Regions from separate parts of the Hoeflea phototrophica DFL-43 genome, predicted to be linked through region 1. Evidence: riboswitches for the same ligand, from Rfam matches in the RefSeq annotation. Region 1 holds a riboswitch; the other holds the start of a gene.
What was found. Region 1 has a riboswitch for thiamine pyrophosphate ahead of thiB (thiamine ABC transporter substrate binding subunit). Riboswitches for the same ligand answer to the same signal wherever they lie in the genome.
Positions count from the first base shown of each region.

Region 1 (7,531 bases):
GATTGCTTGATGCCCGGGTAATGCACATCGACAATGCGCTGCAAGGTCGCCATTTCCGGAAACCGGATGTAATGGAAGAAGCAGCGCCGCAAAAACGCGTCCGGCAGTTCCTTCTCGTTGTTCGAGGTAATGATCACGATCGGCCGCTGTCTGGCCTGAATGGTCTCGCCGGTCTCATAGACAAAGAACTCCATCCGGTCGAGTTCCTGCAGAAGGTCATTGGGAAACTCGATATCCGCCTTGTCGATCTCATCGATCAGCAAAACCGTTTTCTTGTCAGCCGCAAAGGCTTCCCAAAGCTTACCGCGGCGGATGTAATTGGCCACATCATTGACCCGGTCATCTCCGAGCTGGCTGTCGCGCAACCGGCTGACCGCGTCATATTCGTAAAGCCCCTGTTGCGCCTTGGTCGTTGACTTGACCGACCATTCGATCAGATCAAGGCCGAGACTCTGAGCGATCTGGCGGGCCAGCTCGGTCTTGCCGGTGCCCGGTTCGCCCTTGACCAGAAGCGGCCGTTCCAGCCGGATCGCTGCATTGACCGCAACCGTGAGATCCTTGTCGGCCACATAGGCTTCTGTGCCTTCAAACTGCATACATTCTCCGTGCCCCACCAATCCGGCGGAATTGCGATGCCTCCGCGCCTCAACCATACAATCAAACTGGTCAGGCCATCTTCTGCTTCAATCCCCCTGGTTACTTCAACACCACATCAAACGCGGGGACGCAAGCCATGTTCAGGAGGCGAAAACACTTTCGGGCACTTGCGCCAGGCCCTTGCGCCAGATCAATGCGCCGCACCCTTTTGCGGGGCAAGGTCGTCCCAACTTAAACAACATGCATCTGACGGAGGCTCACATGACGCTCTACCACATCCATCTTGTTATGGCCCGCAACAAGGAATTCCCTGAAGGCAATGTCCATCGTGGCTATGATATTCACGCGCCACTCGATGCCGATGGTCATCTCGACAAGGCTGCCTGGGAGAAATCACCGTCATCATCAACCGTGATGCGGTTCTGGGATGGCGAGCGTTCGGCACTGGGTTATCTGGTCCATCACCCCAAGGGCGGTTGGGCCTTTGATTATGATCCCGCCGATGCGGACGATGATGAAACCGGCTTCAGGCTCTCAAGCCACATTTTCAAGCAAGGCGAGTATATTTCGATCCGCGACCATGGCGAAGATGAGTTGCACACTTTCGTCATCGATGCGGTGACCCAGGTGAACTGAGCCGCCAAGCCTCATGCCCGCCATGGGGCCGGATGCAAGAAAAGGTGCACGGGTGAAACTCTCATTCGTGCACCGCTAGCGCATGCCTCGCTCAATTGGACCCAATTGAGCGACAGCGTACATGCATCAATTCAAAGCGTTACAGCGTCCTTTGCGCATCAGATTGGATGCGCGGCGCTGTAGGCCAGTCAGCCGCCTTCGATCTCTTCGCGCAGCATCTCGAGTTCGAGCCACTCGCCTTCCATCGCTTCGATGTCGGTCTTGAGCGCATCATGGGCCTTGGCGCGCGCTGCAAATCCGTCCGGATTCTTGGAAAACAACGCCGGATCAGCCATTTCGGCCTCAATGGCAGCAAGTTTGTCTTGTGCCGCCTCGATCTTGCCGGGCAGCGATTCAAGTGCGAACTTCTGCTTGTAGGAAAGCTTGCGCGATGCCTCGCGCGCGCCGGCCTGCGGCTTGGACGTTCCGCTCGACTTGGCTGCTTCTGAAGCCTGTTTCGCCTTCTTCTCCCGCGCCGCCTCGCCGCTTTGGGCCAGCATGTCGGTGTAGCCACCGGCATAGGCAATCCAGCGCCCGTCAGGATCGGTCGGATTGGCGGGCGCCAGCACAGATCCCACGGTCCGATCGAGGAAATCGCGGTCATGGCTGATCAGGATCACGGTGCCCGGGTAGGACGCCACCAGTTCCTGCAACAGATCCAGCGTTTCCATGTCGAGATCATTGGTCGGCTCATCAAGGATCAGCAGGTTCGAAGGCTGCGACAGAATTCTCGCCAGCACCAGCCGTGCCTTCTCTCCACCCGAAAGGTTCCGGATCGGCGTGTGCGCCTGCTCCGGCTGGAACAGAAAGTCCTTCATGTAGCCGGTCACATGCTTGGCTTCGCCATTCACGATAAGGCTGTCGCCACGGCCATCGGTGAGGTAATGCGCCAGCGTTTCATCCGGATTGAGCACGTCGCGGCGCTGGTCGAGCACGGCGATGTCAAGCTTCGATCCATGCCGCACAAACCCGGTGTCGGGTTCCAATTCGCCAATCAGCATCTTCAGCAGCGTTGTCTTGCCGGCACCATTGGGACCAATGATGCCCAGACAGTCACCGCGATTGATCCGGATCGAAAAATCGCGAACCACCGGTGCCTTGTCATAGACCTTGGATATCCCTTCCGCCTCGATCACCAGCTTGCCCGAGTCCCGGCCCTCCGCCACCTGCGCGTTGATCCGCCCCTGCGGACCCTTGTGGCCTCGGTGGTCCGCCCGCATGGTGTGCAGCTGCGAAAGCCGTCGCATGTTGCGCTTGCGCCGCGCGGTCACACCGTAGCGCAGCCAATGTTCCTCGCGCTCGATGGCGCGTCCCAGCTTGTGCTGCTCCAGCTCCTCTGCCTCAAGCACCTCATCACGCCAGGCCTCAAAATGTTCGAACCCCTTCTCCAGCCTCAACGACCGTCCTCGGTCAAGCCAGACAGTGGCGCGCCCGACGCGCTCGAGAAAGCGCCGGTCATGGGAGATCACCAACAGCGCGCCACGCGCACGCACAAGCTCTTCTTCGAGCCATTCGATGGTCGGCAGATCAAGATGGTTGGTCGGCTCATCCAGCAGCAAAATATCGGGTTCCGGCGCAAGCGCACGGGCCAGGGCTGCACGGCGCGCCTCACCGCCTGAAAGAGTCTGCGGGTCGGCAGCCCCATCCAGACCCAGATTTCCAAGCAGGTAACTCACCCGGTGCGGATCGTCGCTGGGGCCCAGCCCGGCTTCCGCATAGGCTTCAACCGTGGTGAAGTCCCCGAAATCCGGCGCCTGCGGCAGATAGCGGATCGTCGAGGACGGGTGCCTGAAGATCTCACCCGACTGCGGCTCGACAAGTCCCGCCGCGATCTTCAAAAGAGTTGATTTGCCAGAGCCGTTGCGGCCCACAAGGCAAATCCGGTCCCCCGGCTCCACCTGCAGTTCCGCTCCGTCCAGCAGCGGCGCGCCTCCGAAGGACAGTCTGATGTCGTCAAGTTTGAGAATCGGTGGCGCCATGGTCAGCTTCCGGAAAAATCATGCGGCCGGGCAAGCACAAGCGCCCGCCCGGATTGAAGGCTCGCGGTCATCGGACCGGTGACCACATTCGATATGGTGCGCGAGGCACCGAAAGCGATATCGGCCTCCTGAAGCGGATATTTCACGCCCAAAAGGCTCAGACCGCCAAGATCCGAAAACCCGATCACCGACATGAGCGACCCGGCAGGAAGATCAAGCGTCAGCGACCCTGGCAGCAACGGAACCGCCTCTTCCGTCCCCGAGGTCAGCACCAGATTGAGGCCGCGCTCGGCAAGGGTGACGGCCTGCATGAGATGCGCGAGCGCGTGGTCCGTACGTGCGCCCTGAAAGGCCCCGACCAGGATCAATCGGGTCGCACCACGGGCGATCGCCTCTTCGACGGCAAGTTCTCCGTCGGTGAAGTTCTTCTCCGCCGGAAACGCCTGCCGTGGCACGCCGCTATGACGTGCCAGCAGATCGTCGGCCGTGGAATCAAAGTCACCCACCCAGAGTTCCGGCTTAAGCCCCAGCGCCGCCGCATGCGCCATGCCGCCATCAGCCGCGATCGCACGAGCGCCCTGGACCAGGGTCCGGACCCGTTCATCAGGCACCAGTGCGCCACCAAGCAGGATTGCAAATGTCAGATCAGATTTCATCGCGGACAGCCAATAGCAGCTTTTGCCGCACTTGCCAGAGTTGGCGAGAAATTCTATGTCTTGTCTCGCTCTAACGGGGTGCCTGGCGTCAAAAACCGGGCTGAGAGGCCAAGTGGCCAACCCGAAGAACCTGATCCGGTTTGTACCGGCGGAGGGATTAGACGCCGATTACGCGCCTATTCCTGTTTTAACAACACAAGGAGGCGCGATCGATGCGCAAGACAAGCCTTTTTTCTGCTGCACTTGTTGCAGCATTCCCTTTCATTGTTCAGCCCGCCATCGGTGCCGACAGGGAACTGACGATCTACACCTATGACAGCTTCGTCGCGGAATGGGGTCCAGGGCCCAAGATCGAAGCTGCCTTTGAGGCCAACTGCGAGTGCGACCTCAAATGGGTCGGCGTTGCCGATGGCGTGGCGCTTCTGAACCGGCTTAAGCTGGAAGGCGAAAAGGCGAAAGCAGGCATCGTGCTCGGGCTCGACACCAATCTGGTCGCAGAAGCCAAGGCCACCGGCCTGTTTGACGCGCACGGCCTCGACACCGCAGCGATTTCGGTTCCAGGTGGCTTCGCGGATGATACTTTCATTCCCTATGACTACGGCCATTTCGCCGTGATCTATGACAGTCAGAGCATCGAAACGCCGCCGGCAAGCCTCAAGGATCTTGTCGAAGGCGATGCAGACCAGAAGATCGTGATCCAGGACCCACGCACCTCCACGCCCGGCCTCGGTCTGTTGCTCTGGGTCAAGTCGGTCTATGGCGATGAGGCCGCTGCCGCCTGGGAAAAACTCTCTGGCCGCGTTCTCACCGTCACGCCGGGCTGGTCGGAGGCCTATGGGTTGTTCACTTCGGGCGAAGCCCCAATGGTGCTCTCCTACACCACCTCACCCGCTTACCACATGGTGGTTGAAGACACCGATCGTTACCGTGCGGCCGAGTTCTCAGAAGGCCACTACCTTCAGATCGAGGTGGCAGGACTTCTCTCAAATGCACCCGACAAGGAGTTGGCACGCGAGTTCCTCGCATTCATGATGACCCCCGGCTTCCAGAACGAAATCCCGACCAACAACTGGATGTGGCCGGCAGCAGCAACCTCCACCGACCTGCCGGAGGCATTCGCAACCCTGGTCAATCCGGAAAAGACCCTGCTCTTTTCACCGGAAGAGGTGGCTGGAAACCGCGCAGCCTGGATTGACGAATGGCTCGGCGCCATGAGCCGCTGATTGTGGCGTTCATCCCGTGCTGACAAGCTCACTGACAGGACCTGAACATCACGCCGCCCGTATGGGCGGCGTGATTGCGTTGGTCGCAGTGGGCCTCGCCCTGGCCGTACCAATAGCCGTATTGATTTCCTTTGGAATCTCGAGCGGAGGCAGCAGCAGCGCGTCGGGCAACCAGAGCGCATACCTGATGCGCATCACCTGGTTCACGCTGATGCAGGCCGGGTTGTCCACACTGCTCAGTGTGCTGATCGCCATCCCGCTTGCCCGTGCGCTTGCCCGGCGACCCCATTTCGCAGGCCGGGAATGGCTGATCAGCTTGTTTGCGCTACCGCTCGGCCTCCCCCCATTGGTCGCGGCCCTCGGCCTGATCGAGATCTGGGGCCGCAGCGGGCTCGCCAATCAGGGCCTGGCCCTGTTCGGCGTCCAGACACCCTTCTCGATTTACGGGCTTAGCGGAATCCTGCTGGCACATGTGTTCTTCAACATGCCACTGGCCACCCGGCTGATCCTTCCGGCCTTGCAGCGGTTGCCGGGCGAGTACTGGAAAACCGCAGCCAATCTCGGGCTCGGTGGCTTCACCCTGTTTCGCCTGATCGAATGGCCGACGATGCGCCGGTCTGTAGCAGGCGCTGCGGGTCTGGTCTTCATGCTGTGTGCCACATCGTTCACACTCGTGCTGGTTCTGGGCGGCGGCCCGGCTGCCACCACCCTGGAGGTGGCGATCTATCAGGCACTGCGGTTTGACTTCGATCCAAACCGCGTGGTGTTGCTCTCAGGCATCCAGATCGCCCTCACGCTGGCAATCATGGCCGGACTGAAGCTTATTTCGGCTCCCACCGATCCGGGCAGCACCAAGGGCGGTGGCACAATGCGGCCCGATGTGCGTGGCGGATGGGCAACCCTGCCCGATGCCCTGCTGATTGGCCTTGGAGCGCTGTTCGTGGCCGGTCCGATGGCAGCGGTGGTCTTTGCCGGCCTTGCCGCAGACCTGCCCAGACTGCTTGGCGATCCACTGTTCTGGCGCGCCACGGCAACCAGCTTCGGCATTGGTGCAGCGGCGGCCTTGCTCGCCATCCTGATTGCAGGCCTGATGGTCCGTGCACGCCATTCCGCCGGCGATCCACCCACCAGACGAAGTCTGGCAATACTCTCCACATTTTCGGGAGCTGCGGGATCACTCACTTTGCTGGTCCCGCCGGTCGTCCTTGGCGCCGGCTGGTTTCTGATGCTCGGCGGCGGCGCGGGGCAACTCGCAGCACCTCTGGCAGCTATCATCACTGTCAATGCGCTGATGGCGCTGCCCTTTGTGATGCGGGTGCTCGAACCCGCCTATCAGACCGCCATGGCACGCAATGGCCGGCTCTCGCTATCGCTCGGCATCACGGGTTTCAACCGGCTCCGGCACATTGATCTGCCGGCCATTCTGATGCCGCTGACCACCGGCTTTGCTTTCGCGCTGGCGCTGTCACTGGGCGATCTCGGCGCAATCGCACTGTTTGGCAGCGATCGCATCATCACCCTGCCCTGGCTGCTCTATCAGAAACTCGGCAGTTACCGGACCGATGACGCCGCGGGACTTGCGCTTTTGCTGGGCATTGCGACCATGGGGCTCATCTTGATGGCCGACAGATTAGGCAATCCCAGCAAGGAGGAGAGGCGTTGAACGCCCCCGCAATCACATTCGACGCGGTTTGCTTCGGCGTCGGGAATCTGAGCGCGGAGTTCTCCTTCAGCCGCGAGGCAGGCAGCGTCACCGCCGTTCTGGGACCATCGGGCGCAGGCAAATCGACACTGCTCAATCTCGCCGCCGGCTTTTTGTCTCCGCGCAGCGGCGAGATCCGTCTCCACGGAAAACGGGTCAATGAGCTTGCTCCGGCCGAACGCGGTGTTTCAATGGTGTTCCAGGACAACAACCTCTTCGCCCACCTCGACATCCGCACAAATATCGGCCTTGGCCTCGATCCCGCCCTGCGGCTTGACGCTGCAGCTTGGTCACGTGTCGAGGCGGCTCTGGAGCGCGTTGACCTTGCCGGTTTTGGCAATCGCATGCCGGCGACGCTTTCAGGCGGCGAACGCCAGCGTGTCGCGCTGGCCCGCGCCTTTGCCCGCCACCGGCCGCTGCTGCTTCTCGATGAGCCGTTTGATGGCCTCGGCCCCGGTTTGGCCGCCGACATGTTGTCCCTGATGCTCGATATCCGCACCGAAGTCGGCGCGACCGTGATCATGGTCACCCACGATCCCGATGAAGCCAGGACGGCGGCCCAGCAGGTGCTGTTCGTCTCGGGCGGACGGATCACTGCGGATGCGTCCATAGCCGGCTTTTTTGAACGCCGCGACTTGCCCGATCTCGAGAAATATTTGGGCCGTTCCGCCACTTCTTGAGCCCGCGCCACATTTTGGT
Region 1 covers NZ_CM002917.1:4,175,132-4,182,662, forward strand. The annotation lists gene HPDFL43_RS19765 (AAA family ATPase) at 1-596, opposite strand, end outside; gene HPDFL43_RS19770 (hypothetical protein) at 859-1,233, shown strand; gene HPDFL43_RS19775 (ABC-F family ATP-binding cassette domain-containing protein) at 1,422-3,251, opposite strand; gene HPDFL43_RS19780 (thiamine diphosphokinase) at 3,254-3,907, opposite strand; TPP riboswitch at 3,972-4,081, shown strand; gene thiB (thiamine ABC transporter substrate binding subunit) at 4,120-5,130, shown strand; gene thiP (thiamine/thiamine pyrophosphate ABC transporter permease) at 5,192-6,793, shown strand; gene HPDFL43_RS19795 (thiamine ABC transporter ATP-binding protein) at 6,790-7,512, shown strand.

Region 2 (7,531 bases), 170 kb from region 1:
CTGTGAAAGCCGACGGCGCTGAGGATTCCGAACTCTGCAACACCGGTCGCCACCAGCGTGCCCGACGAGGTGTCGGTGTAGGGCAGGATCTCGACATCAAGACCGGCATCAGTGAACCAGCCCTTGGCCTGGGCCACATAGAGGCCGACATGATTGGTGTTGGGCGTCCAGTCGAGCGCCACGGTGAGTTTTTCCGCAGCCTGCACCGGCAAGGCAACAAGCAGGGCAAGCGCTGCAAGGATGTGTTTCATGATCAGTCTCCTGTCTGGTTGAGAAGGGTGTCGAGAAGCTCGGCCTCAAGACGGCTTGCCTCTGGCGGCAACGAGCCGCCCAGCCGCGGGCGCGGCCAGGGAACATGGAATTCGGTTAGGATCCGGGCGGGCCGACGCGAGAAAACGTAGATCCGGTCCGACAGCGCCACCGCCTCACGCACATCATGGGTGACCAGAACTATGGTCCAGCGCGCCTGGCTCCAGCTGCGCTCGATGAAGCGCTGCATTTCGGCCCGGGTCAGCGCATCGAGCGCGCCGAAGGGTTCGTCGAGAAGCTGGATCGGGCGGTCCTGAACGATGGTGCGCAAAAGCGCTGCGCGCTGGCGCATGCCGCCCGAGAGCTGCGCCGGGTAGTGGCGCTCGAACCCCTCTAGCCCGAAGGCCGGAAACATCGGCAGCACATGACGCCGCGCGGCCTCCCGGTCCACCCCCTGCACCTCAAGGCCGAGCGTGACATTGTCGATGATCCGCCGCCACGGCATCAGCGCATCGCGCTGCGGCATGAAGGCGAATATGCGCTGTGTTTGTGAAAGCGGCGCGCCATCGACCAGGATCGTGCCCGCATCGGGACGAATCGCACCGGTGAGCAAGCGGAACAGGGTGGATTTGCCCGCGCCCGATGGCCCGAGGATCGAGACGAACTCGCCCCTGGCCACGCTCAGGGAAATGTTGTCGAGAACCGGGGTGCCGCCCAGTGTGACCGCCAGATTTGCAAGCATCAGCGCGCTCATTGACCCGCCCCCGCATGACGCCAGCCCAGCACCATGCGTTGGGCGAGAGCCGTTGCCGCAAACAGGGCCAGCGTCAGCGCTGAGCTGATCACCACCGCGGCCAGCATCAGATCGGGCCGGAAGCTGTTCTTGGCATTGAGAATGACGATACCGAGCCCTGCGCGGGCGCCGACATATTCGGCAAAGATCGCCGCCACCACCGCATAGGTGATCGAGATCCGTAAGCCGGCAAAGAAATAGGGCGTCGCCGAGGGCAGCCGGGCGCGGCGGAAGATCGTGGCGCGCGACGCACCCATCGACGCCAGCAGTGCCGAAATATCGCGATCGGTGGAGTGATAGCCATCCACCAGCGCGATCAGCATCGGAAAGAAGGTGACCAGCGCCACCAGCAGGATTTTCGGGGTCAGGCCAAAGCCGAACCACAGCACCACCAGCGGCGCGATCGCCACCAGCGGCAGGGTCTGGCTGATGACGAAGACCGGGAACAGGGCACGCCTGAGACGCGGGATGAAATCGATCAGAACCGACAGCGCAAACGCCACGCTGAGCGAACAGGCAAACCCGGTCAGGGTTGCGGTGAGCGTGGGCAGCGTGTTGGCCCACAGGATTTCGCGATTGGCCACGATCTGGCCGATCACCCGTGAGGGCGCCGGCAGCACCAGCGCCAAAATGCCCGAGGCACGGACATAGACTTCCCAGGCCGCGAGCAGAGCCGCGACACTGAGAATTGCGGGCAGGACACGGCGAAACCGTGCCGCCGGCAGGCGGGACAACAAACGGGCCATCGGATCAGGCGATCGAAGGACTGTTGGCTGAAACCGTCAGATCAATGGTGACATGGCCCTGCGGCGGGCCGAAGCGGCAGAAGGCCTCTTGCAGTGTGGCAAATACCGGACCCGAATCGCCGATCAGCCGGGTGCAGAAATTTTTCGACCGGTCGAACGTGCCGCTTCTCTTGAGGAAATCAATGCAGCCCATGATTTCGGCCATGTGGTCGCCGGCACCCATCACATAAAGCGAGAATTGCGCCCGCGCCGTCTCGCCGGTTTGTGGCGTTTCAGCCAGAGCGGCCAAGGCCCCGGCCTGCCGCGAATCAAGCGGTTCGGAAGGATTGGCAAGCGCATTGGTCTGGCAGATCGGGTCATCAGGCTCGCCGGGACAGCCACGCGACAGCGTTGCCCGCAGCACAACATGCTGCCGGGACGCGGCGGCTGCGACATAAAGATCGCGCAGGGCGGGAAACAGCACTTCCGGCGGCCCGACGATCAGCGTGGAGATATCGTCGGTCTCGATCCTGAGCCGCTCTCGATAGGGATCCAGCGCCGAGAGTGACGACATGATCACGTCCACGAACCCGTCGGTCATGGGGTAAAGGGAGACTTGCGCGCCTGCGAACATCCTGGTTCCTCCTTGCTACGCTGGCATTATCCAGATCAGCTTCGAGGGTCCGCAGGCTTGTCGCCCGCATCTCAGCCGCGGCTCTACGCGGCACCCCTGTGGTGAGCCGTATTCAACAGGCTTTGCATGCAAATGCAAGAGTCTTTTTGGTCAAGCGGCGTGGTTTTTTAAGCCGGCTTCAAAACGGCAATGCCTGCGCCGTACCGTCATCCATGTCTGAGATTTGAAAGGATGCGTGGAGATTGTTGCGCAAGGCAATCCGATCCAGCGCGCCAGGCATCACACCCAGGCTCTGTGTGTCCGGCGCTCGACCGCATTGCGGTTGTCGGTTGACCCGTCGCGGCTCATGCCGCCAAGATGCTCGCCCCAGACGACATCCGTGTTGCGACCGGATATCTTTGCCCGGTAAAGGGCAATGTCGGCTGCCTTTGTGCACTCTGTCAGCGACGCGCCTGCCTCGGGTGCGAAGGCTATGCCTGCAGAGAAAGACAGCTGGTCGTCCTTCAGCTCTACAATGGTCAGCGCGGCAAGCTCTTGCCGCCACAAACTGCATCGTTCCAGCGCCTGATTGCGGCCTGCGCCCGGCAACACGATGAGGAATTCCTCGCCGCCGTAGCGGAACGCAATTTCTCCGGCCTGCAAGCTGTCACTGAGGATCCTTGCAAAAGCCTGCAACACCTTGTCGCCGACATCATGACCGTGGCGGTCATTGACCTGCTTGAAGTAATCAAGATCCACGATGATCAAGGAAACCGGCGCGTCTTCGCGCGCACTCGCCAGTACAGGCGGCATGGTGGAGCTGGCGTGACGGCGATTGAACAGACCTGTCAGGTGGTCTTCAAAAGCCTGCCGCTCCAGTTTCTCCTGCAGCCGCAAATTTTCCTCAAGGCGCAGTTTCAGCGCTTTCCCGGTATCCGAGAGGCTTTGCTGCGCTGCTTCGCGCTCGGTGACGTCGCGCAACACGAACATGATGCTGCCTTGCCGGCCCCAGCGCTCCAGTGGCTGAACCGAGACTTCGAAGATCTTCCCCATCGCGGCGAAGTGAACAATCGGTTTCTTTGTCCCGGGCCCCCCGTCCGCAGCGACAAGACCCATCAGCGGGTGAAACGGCGGCAGTGTGGTCCCCACGGTTTCGTTGCTGAATCCCGTCAGCTTCTCCGCTGCCGGATTCATTTCGAGAACCAGACCGCTCGGCGCAAGCACGACGATCGGATCCGGCAGAACCGAGAAAATGATGCCCCGGGCAATGGGCGGTGCAGTGAACAGTTTTCCGCGGTGTTGGGCAAAAAGCACGGACAACACCGTTGCACCGAAGGCGAAGGGCGTCGGGTCATCGTTGAAAAGCCGGAACCCGAACAGAACGAAAGCCGCGTTGCATGCCCACGGGACACATGTTGCGATCAGCAGCGCAATCATCTGGTTTCTGTGCAGACGGGCGGCCCGCTTCAGTTGCGAAATCGACATCGCGCATGCCAGCATCATGCACAGATACGCCACCAGCAACAACGTGTAGAACAGCCATCCGTAGGTGAAGCTCGGCCGTTCTTCGTTGATGATTCCGGTGTAGAGCCCGTGATGATAGCCATCCGTCAGGGCGCCCAAGCCAGCCAGCGCGCTAACTATGAACATGATGGTGATGGGCAGGCGTTTGGTGACTTGGCTGAAGCCGGCATGGTCAAGAAGGGCTGCCGACCAGAACAGAGGCGTGGCCATGATGCCAAACCAGGCCAGCCTGCTGAACATTATCTTGTCCGTCAGGTCATCGCTGTTGAGGCGAAGCACGACCATGGCGGTCCACCAGAGCGATGCCACGGCGGCCAACCCGAAAGCGGTTCGCCCCGGCGCCTGTGGCGACCGGACGGTTATGACGATCAGAAGGATCACCAGCACCGTTATCACGACGAGGAGCGGAGTCGAGAAGCTCATCTTCTTTCCTTGGGCCAATCAGGCAGAGGGCGCTGGTTGCGCGTTTGTGAGCGCCTCTCCAAGTCAGAGATACCCGAGTTTTCCTAAAGAACCTTTGCCACAGACAGCAACATCTTGCCTGAAACGGCGCGCGGACCGGGCAAGCCAGTCTCTTGATCCTTTTCTGAGAAAGCCCATATTTCACACCATGAACCGACGCTCTTTTCTCAAAATGTCCGCGCTTGCAGGGTTGTTTGGCCTTGGCGCCTCTGGAACCGCAATGGCACTCATTCGCGCCAACAATCCCTATCATTCCGGCCCTGTCAGCGATCATTTCGACGGGACCCGGTTCTTCAATCCCGACGGCTCGGCGCCCAAGGGATTTTCGGAGCTGCTCAAGTGGAAGCTTGGCGAGACCAGCGAAACCTGGCCTGCAAGCGCCTCAAGCCCCTTTGCACCGGCAAAGCCGGAAGCCCGGGTTGAAGGCGATGCGTTGAGAATCACCATGGTGGGTCATGCGACGATGCTGATCCAGACTGCAGGAATCAACATCCTCACCGATCCCGTCTGGTCCGACCGCGCCAGCCCGGTGTCCTTTGCAGGCCCCAAAAGGATCATCGATCCGGGCGTCGCCTTTGAAGACCTGCCCAAGATCGATCTGGTGCTGCTGTCGCACAATCACTATGACCATCTCGATCTGACCACCCTGGCGCGGCTGCGGCAGGCGCACAATCCGCTGGTGATCACGCCGCTTGGCAATGACGCCATCATCAAGAACCATACTCCGGGTATGCAGATCATGACCGGCGACTGGGGTCAGGCCGTCAAATCCGGACCAGCAACCATCCATTTCGAACCCTGCCATCACTGGTCGGCGCGTGGCATGAATGACCGCTCCATGGCGCTGTGGGCGGCCTTCGTGATCGAAACGTCCGGCGGCAAGATCCTGCATATCGGCGACACCGGCTTCGACAAGGGCCGGCCCTACACCAATGCGAGGGAACGCCACGGCAAGTTCCGCGCCGCAATCCTGCCCGTCGGCGCCTACGAGCCGCGCTGGTTCATGAAGGACCAGCATCAGAACCCGGAAGAAGCCATCGAGGGTTTTGTGCTCTCGGGTGCCGACTACGCGCTTGGCCACCATTGGGGCACCTTCCAGCTGACCAATGAGGGGCGTGACGCCCCCAAGGACGTTCTCAATGCCGCGCTTGCCCAAAAGGGCGTTGCGCCCGAGCGCTTCCGGCCGCTTCATGTCGGTGAAGTCTGGGATCTTCCGCAGACGGCCTGAAGGTAAGATCAGGTCCGGCACACTGGTAATCCGGCCGCTTTTCAGCCATATAGGCCGGGAAGTTAACTGGTAGGCGCGCACATGGAATCGACGGTTCCTTTTGCAAAGATGAACGGACTGGGCAACGACATTGTCGTCATCGACATGCGTGGCCGCAGCGATGCCGTGACCTCGGAGGCAGCCATTGCGCTTGCGAGCGGGGACCGGACCGGCTTTGACCAGATCATGGCGATCCACGACATCGATCTCGACGGCGTCGATTACCGAATCGACATCCTCAACCGCGACGGCTCGCGCTCCCAGGCCTGCGGCAACGGCACGCGCTGTGTGGTCCAGGCGCTGGCGTCGGAAACCGGGCGCAAGAGCTTCACCTTCAAGACGCTGGCCGGCATTCTCACCGCCGAGGAACACGAAGACGGCCTGATCTCGGTCGACATGGGGCGGCCGGAATTTGCCTGGGACAAGATCCCGCTGGCCGAGGAGTTCCACGACACCACCCGGATCGAATTGCAGATCGGCCCGATTGACGCGCCGGTGCTGCATTCACCATCGGCCGTGGCGATCGGCAATCCGCATGCCGTCTTCTGGGTCAAGGACGACGTCTGGTCCTATGATCTCGAGCGTTTTGGCCCGCTTCTGGAGAATCATCCGATCTTCCCCGAACGTGCCAACATCTCGATTGCCCGGGTGATCGATGATCACACACTGGACATCCGGACCTGGGAACGCGGCACCGGCCTGACCCGCGCCTGCGGCTCGGCGGCCTGCGCGGCCGGTGTCTCGGCGGCCCGCACCGGACGCACAGGGCGCACAGTCACTGTGAATGTTCCCGGCGGTCCGCTTGAGATCGAATGGCGCGAGAACAATCACGTGATCATGACCGGGCCTGCGGAATGGGAATTCTCCGGCCGGGTCGACCCGCTGACCGGCGCCTGGCAGGCCGACGAGGTGCTTGCGTGAGCGGAGTGAAGGTGGTGACCTTCGGATGCCGCCTCAACACCTTCGAATCAGAAACCATGCGCAAGGCCGCGGAAACCGCAGGGCTCAACAATGCGGTGCTGGTCAACACCTGTGCGGTGACCGCGGACGCGGTGCGCCAGGCGCGGCAGACCATACGCAGGCTGCGGCGCGACAACCCCCACGCCCGCATCGTGGTTTCGGGCTGCGCCGCGCAGACCGAGCCTGAGACATTCGCAGGCATGGACGAAGTGGATGCGGTGATCGGCAACGACGCCAAGGGCGAGGCCGCCACCTACCGCAAACTGCCCGATTTCGGCGTCTCGCAGAGCGAGAAGATCCGCGTCAACGACATCATGGCGGTGCGCGAAACCGCACCGCAGATGATTGAGGCGGTCGCGGGCCATGCCCGCGCCTTCGTGCAGGTCCAGAACGGCTGCGATCACCGCTGCACCTTCTGCGTGATTCCCTATGGCCGCGGCAATTCCCGTTCGGTGCCGATGGGCGCGGTGGTCGACCAGATCCGCACTCTGGTCGAAAACGGCTATCAGGAAGTGGTCATCACCGGGGTCGATGCCACCAGCTATGGCGCCGATCTGCCCGGCAGGCCGAGCCTTGGCACCCTGGCCAGAACCATTCTCAACCAGATCCCCGAGCTCCAGCGGTTGCGACTGTCCTCGATCGATTCCATCGAGGTTGACGACGCGCTGATGGATCTGATTGCCGATGAGCCGCGCTTCATGCCGTATCTGCATCTTTCGCTGCAGCATGGCGATGACATGATCCTCAAGCGCATGAAACGCCGTCACAGCCGTGATGATGCTGTTTCCTTCTGCCGCACGGTGCGCGATCTCAGACCCGGCTTTGCCTTTGGCGCCGATCTGATCGCGGGATTTCCAACCGAGACCGAGGAGATGTTCGCCCGTTCTCTGGAGATCATCGAGGCGTGCGGCATCTCATTCCTGCACGTGTTTCCCTAT
Region 2 covers NZ_CM002917.1:4,344,138-4,351,668, forward strand. The annotation lists gene HPDFL43_RS20565 (ABC transporter substrate-binding protein) at 1-251, opposite strand, end outside; gene HPDFL43_RS20570 (ABC transporter ATP-binding protein) at 254-1,003, opposite strand; gene HPDFL43_RS20575 (ABC transporter permease) at 1,000-1,788, opposite strand; gene HPDFL43_RS20580 (YkoF family thiamine/hydroxymethylpyrimidine-binding protein) at 1,793-2,401, opposite strand; TPP riboswitch at 2,396-2,509, opposite strand; gene HPDFL43_RS20585 (diguanylate cyclase) at 2,681-4,327, opposite strand; gene HPDFL43_RS20590 (MBL fold metallo-hydrolase) at 4,539-5,594, shown strand; gene dapF (diaminopimelate epimerase) at 5,676-6,554, shown strand; gene mtaB (tRNA (N(6)-L-threonylcarbamoyladenosine(37)-C(2))-methylthiotransferase MtaB) at 6,551-7,531, shown strand, end outside.
Region 2: it holds a riboswitch for thiamine pyrophosphate, as region 1 does, so the genes downstream of both, HPDFL43_RS20580 (YkoF family thiamine/hydroxymethylpyrimidine-binding protein) here and thiB (thiamine ABC transporter substrate binding subunit) in region 1, are expected to answer to the same signal.